DNA from 2 places in the Arthrobacter sp. T2-23 genome. Region 1 is predicted to be linked to the other one. Evidence: predicted binding sites of a transcription regulator. Region 1 holds the regulator's gene; the other holds the start of a gene.
The links. The regulator LexA, encoded in region 1, represses DNA repair genes until DNA is damaged. The targets are predictions, from matches to a motif close to TCGAACANNTGTTCGA.

Region 1 (3,725 bases):
CCGGGTCAAGGACCCGGTGAAGTGGCCGCCGATGAGGTGGTATTCCTGGCCCGCAGGTTCTCCGGCGTGCACGAGGTAGGGCCGACCGGAGACGTCGACGACGGCGTGTGCGAGCGCCTCGTCGAGCGGCACGGTGGCCTCGCCGAAGCGGCGGATGCCGGCCTTGTTCCCCAGGGCGGTGCGCAGGACCTCCCCGAAGGTGATGGCGACGTCTTCCACGGTGTGGTGGACATCGATGTGGGTGTCACCGGTGGCCTTCACCGTCATATCGATCAGGGAGTGCTTGCTCAGCGCCGTCAGCATGTGGTCGTAGAACGGCACCGAGGTGCTGATGTCCGAGACGCCGGTGCCGTCCAGGTCGATCTCGACCAGCACGGACGACTCGCTGGTGGTCCGTTCGAGGCGTGCGGTCCGGGCCTCGGCAGCGGCAGATCCGGTGTTGCTCATGTGGGGTGTCCTTTGGATGAGGCGGGCGCCCGGCGAACGCCGGCGGTGTGCGTGGGTCCTGGCTTAAGTCTAGGCGGACTGTGCTTCGTGGCCGGTCAGGATGCGTTCGAGCGCGTGCAGAAACGCTGTGGTTTCCGTCTCAGTACCTGCGGTCACACGCAGGTGGCCGGGGATCCCGACGTCGCGGATCAGCACACCGGCGTCCAGCAACCCCTGCCATGTCTCATGCGGGTTCTCGAGGCCGCCAAAGAACACATAGTTGGAGTCGGAGGCCGCCGGTTTCAGCCCCATCCGGGTCAGCTCGGAGACGATCCGGTCCCGCTGGCGCTTGATGTCTTCAACATCGGCCATCAGGGCCACGCGGTGGCGCAGCGCGGCCAGCGCCGTGGCCTGCGTGATGGCGGACAGGTGGTACGGCAGCCGGACCAGACGCAGGGCATCGGTCACCTCCGGCGCAGCCGCCATGTAGCCCAGCCGCGCGCCGGCCAGGGCAAAGGCCTTGCTCATGGTCCGGGACACGATCAGCCGCTCGCGTCCGGGCAGCAACGTCAGGGCGCTGGGCGTTCCGTCATGGGCGAACTCGTGGTACGCCTCGTCGACAATCACGATGGTCTGGCTGGCTTCCCCGGCCTCGTAGACGGCCTCGACGACGTCGAGACCCAGGCCGGTGCCCGTGGGGTTGTTCGGAGAGCAGAGGAAAACAACGTTGGGTTTTAGCTCCCGGACCTGCCGGGCGGCCGATTCGGCACTGAGCCCGTAGTCGTCGGCACGCACCCCCACGATGTACTCGGTGTCCGTGCCGGCGGCCAGCAGCGGGTACATGGAGTACGTGGGAGGGAACCCGAGCGCAGTGCGACCCGGACCGCCGAAGGCCTGGAGGATTTGCTGGAGGACTTCGTTGGAGCCGTTGGCGGCCCAGATGTTGGCGGCGTCGAGGCCGTGGCCGAGGTACTCCGCCAGCCCTTCCCGCAATTCGGTGAACTCGCGATCAGGGTACCGGTTCAGTCCGGCGGCAGCCTCGGTCACTGCCTCTGCGATGGCCGCGCGGACGTCGTCCGGGACGCCATGGGTGTTTTCGTTGACGTTCAGCAAGATCGGAACATCCAGCTGGGGCGCGCCGTAAGGCCGCAACCCCCTCAGATTGGTCCGGAGGGGCAGTCGGTTGAGGCGCTCTAGCTGGTCGGTCACGTGCCTAGTTTAAGTGAGACCACGCCCGGCCCCGAAACTGTGACCCCCAGAGGGCGGCCGGGGCCGTATTACTTGGAGGGCACGTAGAGCTGCTGGCCGGGGATAACGCGGGCGGCATCGAGGTTGTTGAGCTGCACAATGTCGGCGACCACGTCGCGGGGGTCGCGCTGCGGTGCCACGGCGCCGGCGATGGCCCACAGCGACTCCCCCGGCTGGACCGTCACGGTGACCGTAGGGGTGAGCGAGAGCTCCGCGGTCGAGTCGGCGGCTTTGGCCGGCGCGTTCAGGAAACCGGCGAGCGAAAGGACGAGCGCAGCCAGCAGAATCAACGGCAGGCCGAAGAAGACGAAGCGGCCCCGGCGGGTCAGCCGCAGCGGCGCCTGCCTGGGCGCGGCGGCAGGCACAGCCCGCTGCCCGCGGCCCGCTTCCTGCCCGTCGAAGATGCCGTGCGGGCCGAAAGCCTCGAACCGTGACGCCTGCACGGGAACGGAAACCAGTGAACCGGAAATAGCGCTTACTGCTGACATGAACTGAGCCCTCCTGGACTTATCTGTGCCGCCCGGCGTACTCCACGTACTCGCCGCCAATCGGCCGAACCATCTAAAGCAAACCTGGACCGCAAATCTTGATCACTACGTTCGAACACAGAACCGAACCGCATGATCCCGCTCCTGCGACTCACTTCGAACACATATTCGAACTTTGTAGTTTCTGTTTTAGCACTTATGAACGAACATTGTCGAGACTCGCTAGAACAAATGTTTGAAAAAGCGTGTCTGCTGGCCTACTTTTGAACCAGCAGAACCACTTGTGGTGATCAACAGCAGTTGATCAGCGGGGTCTGACATTTTCAGACCAGTTGGTCCCGGCAGCCCACGGCGGCCGGGCGGATCGGAAAGGCGTGGCGAACATGGCAGCACAAGCCGCCGGCGGGAGGGCCGCCCAGCGGAGCCCCCAGACCGGCCGGGCGCCGAAGGGCCTCACCGTCCGGCAAAAGAAGATCCTGGAGACCATCCAGCGGTCCGTGACGGACAACGGCTACCCGCCTTCGATGCGCGAGATCGGCGACACCGTCGGCCTCGCCAGCCTCTCCAGCGTCACCCATCAGCTCTCGCAGCTGGAAAAGCTCGGTTACCTGCGGAGGGATCCCAAAAGGCCCCGCGCCATGGAAGTCCTTTTGCCTCTGACGCTCGACGAGGGCGCTACCAAGGTCTCCGGGGTGGCGAAGTCCACCGGCCTGCGGGCCGTCGGCGGCGTTGCGGTCTCGGAACTCGCCAGCGCCACCGACACCGCAATGGTGCCCTTCGTGGGCCGGATCGCCGCCGGAGGCCCGATCCTGGCCGACCAGGTGGTGGAGGACGTGATGCCGCTGCCGCGCCAACTGGTGGGCCACGGCGAATTGTTCATGCTCCGGGTCGCCGGCGACTCGATGATCGACGCCGCCATCTGCGACGGCGACTGGGTGGTCGTCCGGCGCCAGAACGACGCCGTCAACGGCGACATTGTCGCTGCCCTGCTCGACGACGAGGCAACGGTCAAGACGTTCCGCCAGCGCGACGGCCACACCTGGCTGCTCCCGCAGAACACCCAGTACGAACCGATCCTCGGCGACCATGCCGTCATCATGGGCAAAGTCGTCTCGGTGCTTCGCTCCCTCTAGCGCCGCCGGCAGGCTGCGCCCGGCACAGAGAGGCCCCGTCCGAGTTTTCCGGACGGGGCCTTCGTCGTTGGGTGACCGGGGCTAGGTGGCCGTCTCCTTTGCCGGGGCTTCCTTGGCCAGGCGTGCGAGGGCGGCCAGGGCCACCGCCGGGTCGGTGGTGGGCCAGAACGGCGGCAGCGCGGCGCGCAGGAACCCGCCGTAGCGCTCGGTGGACAGCCGGGAATCCAGGACAGCCACCACGCCCTTGTCCGACGTCGAGCGGATCAGCCGGCCGGCGCCCTGGGCGAGCCGGATGGCCGCGTGGGTTGCAGATACACTCATGAAGCCGTTACCGCCGGCTTGGGCCACGGCCCGGGAGCGGGCGGTCATCAGCGGGTCATCCGGCCGCGGGAACGGGATCCTGTCGATGACCACCAGCCGGCAGGAGTTT
Region 2 (3,725 bases), 690 kb from region 1:
ACCAGCTCAAGCTCCTCAACGGAATAGAACTCCAGGTGCCCGGTGAAACCAAACCGGTCCCGCAGCGGCCCGGGCAGCAGCCCGGCGCGGGTGGTGGCGCCCACCAGGGTGAAGGGCGGCAGTTCCAGCGGAATCGCGGTGGCGCCGGCACCCTTGCCGACCACGATGTCCACGCGGAAATCCTCCATCGCCATGTAGAGCATTTCCTCGGCCGGGCGGGACATCCGGTGGATCTCATCCAGGAAGAGAACCTCCCCCTCGGAGAGCGAGGACAAGATGGCGGCGAGGTCCCCGGCGTGCTGGATCGCCGGTCCGCTGCTGATCCGCAGCGGGGCATTCATCTCGGCGGCGATGATCATGGACAGAGTGGTCTTGCCCAGGCCGGGCGGACCGGACAGCAGCACGTGGTCGGCGCTGCGGCCGCGCATCCGGGAGGCCTCCAGGACGAGGGAGAGTTGCTTGCGGACCCGGTGCTGGCCCACGAAATCTTGCAGGTTCTTGGGCCGGAGGGCGGCCTCGATGGCCCGCTCCTCGGGCTCCTCTCCCCCGCCGACGAGGGACGGCTCAGCCACGGGCGCCTACGCGGTTCCCGGCGCGGGCGCCGTCCTGGCCCAGCCAGCGCAGCGTGGCGCGGAGGATTTCCGCCACGTTGCCCTTCGCGGCGAGTTCCGGCGAGTCGGCCAGCGACTTGTCGATGCTGGCGGTGGCGTCCTTTTCGGACCAGCCGAGGCTCGTCATGGCGGCGACCACCTGCGGCTTCCACACGGCTTCGGCGGACACAGCGTGGGCGTCGCCGCCCGCGTTGCCCGGCGTGCCGTGCGGCACCAGCTTCCCGGCCAGTTCGAGCACGATCCGGCCGGCGACCTTGGGTCCGATGCCGGGGACCTTGGTGAACGCCTTGCCGTCACCGGAGTGCGCGGCGACACGGATCGCTTCGGGTTCGTGGACGGCCAGGACGGCCAGCGCCAGGCGCGGCCCCACACCGCTGACGCTCAGCAGCACGTCGAACACCTCGCGTTCGTCGTCGCTGGAGAAGCCAAATAGCGTCAGGGAGTCCTCCCGCACGATCAGGGAGGTGAACAGTTTGCCCTCATCCCCGACGCGGAGCCGGCTGAGGGTCTGTGGCGTGGCGTTGACGCTCATGCCGGCACCGTTGAGGTCGATCACCGCCGAGGACAGGCCGACGTGCGCAACGGTTCCGCGGAGAAAACTGATCAAGGCCTGGCTCCTGGTCTCACAGCTGGTCCTGGACCAGCCGAGTCAAGCCGGCGGGTTTTGATCTCCAAACGCCGGCTATCCGAACATATCTACGAATACCCTAGCAAGCACCTGGACATTTAACGCGAAATTCAGCGCGCACGGCGCGCTTTGGCCTCCGCGTCGGCCCAGGCGCGCTGCGCGGGCGTCAGGGACTGGCTGCCCGGGCCTGTGGTGGCCACAGCCGCCCCGCTGCCAGCCCGCCAGGCATGCGTGATGGCCAGAGCCAGGGCGTCGGCGGCGTCCGCCGGACGGGGCGGGGCGTCGAGCCGGAGGATCTTGGTGACCAGCTTGGTGACGGCGTCCTTGTTGGAGGTCCCGCTGCCGGTCACGGCGGCCTTGACCTCCGAAGGGGTGTGCAGCGCCACGGGTATTCCCCGGCGTGCGGCAGCGGCAATCACCACGCCGGAGGCCTGGGCAACGCCCATCACTGTGCTGACGTTGAGCTGGGAGAAGACACGTTCGACGGCGAGGACCTGCGGCTCATACTGGTCCAGCCACTCATCGATCGAGGTGGCGATGACCAACAGGCGCTGGTCCAGGCTCTCCTCCGGTGATGTGCCGACGACGCCGAAGGCCACCATGGTGGCGCGGCGGTTCTTTTCGACGTCCACGACGCCGATCCCACAGCGGGTGAGGCCCGGATCGACGCCGAGGACGCGAAGGGTCACTCGGCTTCCAGTGCGGCCTGCACTTCGTCGCTGAGGTCGGCGTTGCTGTACACATTCTGTACGTCGTCGAGTTCTTCGAGGGCGTCGACGAGCTTCATGAACTTCTTGGCGGCGTCGAGGTCCAGCGGCACCTGCATGGAGGGCACGAATTCGGCCTCGTCGGTGTCGTAGTCGATCCCGGCTTCCTTGAGCGCGTCGCGGATGGCCTGCAGGTCGGTCGGCTCGGAGTGGATCTCAAAGCTGTCGCCGTTGTCCTTGACTTCTTCCGCGCCGGCCTCGAGGACGGCCATCAGCACGTCGTCCTCGGTCAGGCCGTTCTTGGGCAGCGAGACGACACCCTTGCGGGAGAAGAGGTAGCTGACGGAGCCGGGGTCGGCGATGGTGCCGCCGTTGCGGGAGATGGCGAGCCGGACCTCGGAGGCTGCACGGTTCTTGTTGTCCGTGAGGCACTCGATCAGCAGGGCCGAGCCCTGCGGGCCGCGGCATTCGTACATGATCTCGGTGTAGTCCACGACCTCGCCGGTGAGGCCGGCGCCGCGCTTGATGGCGCGGTCGATGTTGTCAGCGGGGACCGAGGTCTTTTTGGCCTTGGTGACGGCAAGTTCCAGGCTCGGGTTGCCGGCGAGGTCGGGTCCGCCCATGCGCGCGGCAACTTCGATGTTCTTGATCAGCTTGGCGAACGACTTGGCCCGGCGGCTGTCCAGGATGGCCTTCTTGTGCTTGGTCGTCGCCCATTTGGAGTGGCCTGACATGCTTTACGCTTCTCCTCTGATCATTCGAATAAACAGTTCATGCACGCGCTTCTCCCCCGTCACTTCCGGGTGGAAAGAGGTGGCCAGCAGCTTGCCGGAACGCACTGCAACAATTCTAGCCGTCCCGTCGAGGGATTCCGGGTGGCCGGCCTTGGACGGTTCCACCTGGGCCAGGACTTCGACGCCGGCTCCGACGCGTTCCACCCAGGGCCCCCGGATAAACACCGCGTGCACCGGGGCCACTGCGCCACCGTCCGTGCTGAACTCCAGCCCCTTGAAATCCAGGTCTGTCTCGAACGACTCGCGCTGGCGGCCGAACGCGTTGCGGCGCACCGTGATGTCCAGGCCGCCGAAGGTCTGCTGCGGGTTTCCGGCAAGGTCGGTCGCGGGGTCGGCGATCTCCTCGGCCAGCAGGATCATCCCTGCGCAGGACCCGTAGACAGGCAGCCCTGCCCGGATGCGTTCCCGCAACGGATCCCGGAGGTCAAATACCCGGGCGAGCTTGTCGATGGTCGTCGATTCGCCGCCGGGAATGATGAGTCCGTCAAGTCCGTCCAGCTCGGCGGGGCGGCGGACACCAATGCCGGCGGCGCCGGCGGCTTCCACTGCGTGCAAGTGTTCACGGAAGTCGCCCTGGAGCGCCAGGACGCCGATCCGCAGGCCCGATCCCACGTGGGAAGCAGGCGAAGTAAGGGGGGTGGTCATGCTGCCAGCATAGTGCGCCGGGGTCCGCGGAGGCGCACCGGGGCGTGCCCCGGGACCGGGTTCCATGCCGCCGCTGGGATATATTACAAAGCATGCTCTACTTCAGCGTTCCGCTCGGCAAACTCGTCCGCCGGGTCTCCCGGCTCCGAGGTGGAGGCTCCGCTCTCCCCGGCCTGGTGGTCGAAAAAATCGACCCCGGCTTCATGCAACGGACGCTGTCCACGCTGCCCCTGGGTGTCGCCGTCGTCAGCGGCACGAACGGCAAGACCACCACCACCAAGATGGTCGTGGAGCTGCTGGAAAGCCAAGGCCTGAAGGTCTTCACCAACCGCACCGGCAG

Region 2: a site for LexA is predicted at 1,298-1,313, ahead of ruvA (Holliday junction branch migration protein RuvA). Genes of this name have one in related genera too.

The regions. Positions count from the first base shown of each region.
Region 1 is NZ_AP027917.1:792,558-796,282, forward strand. Features, by position in the region: gene hisB (imidazoleglycerol-phosphate dehydratase HisB) at 1-447, opposite strand, end outside; gene ACZ5Z0_RS03655 (histidinol-phosphate transaminase) at 517-1,635, opposite strand; gene ACZ5Z0_RS03660 (LysM peptidoglycan-binding domain-containing protein) at 1,704-2,162, opposite strand; gene lexA (transcriptional repressor LexA) at 2,546-3,295, shown strand; gene ACZ5Z0_RS03670 (ATP-dependent DNA helicase) at 3,377-3,725, opposite strand, start outside.
Region 2 is NZ_AP027917.1:107,243-110,967, reverse strand. Features, by position in the region: gene ruvB (Holliday junction branch migration DNA helicase RuvB) at 1-572, opposite strand, end outside; gene ruvA (Holliday junction branch migration protein RuvA) at 565-1,218, opposite strand; gene ruvC (crossover junction endodeoxyribonuclease RuvC) at 1,350-1,928, opposite strand; gene ACZ5Z0_RS00555 (YebC/PmpR family DNA-binding transcriptional regulator) at 1,925-2,680, opposite strand; gene pdxT (pyridoxal 5'-phosphate synthase glutaminase subunit PdxT) at 2,684-3,385, opposite strand; gene ACZ5Z0_RS00545 (MurT ligase domain-containing protein) at 3,478-3,725, shown strand, end outside.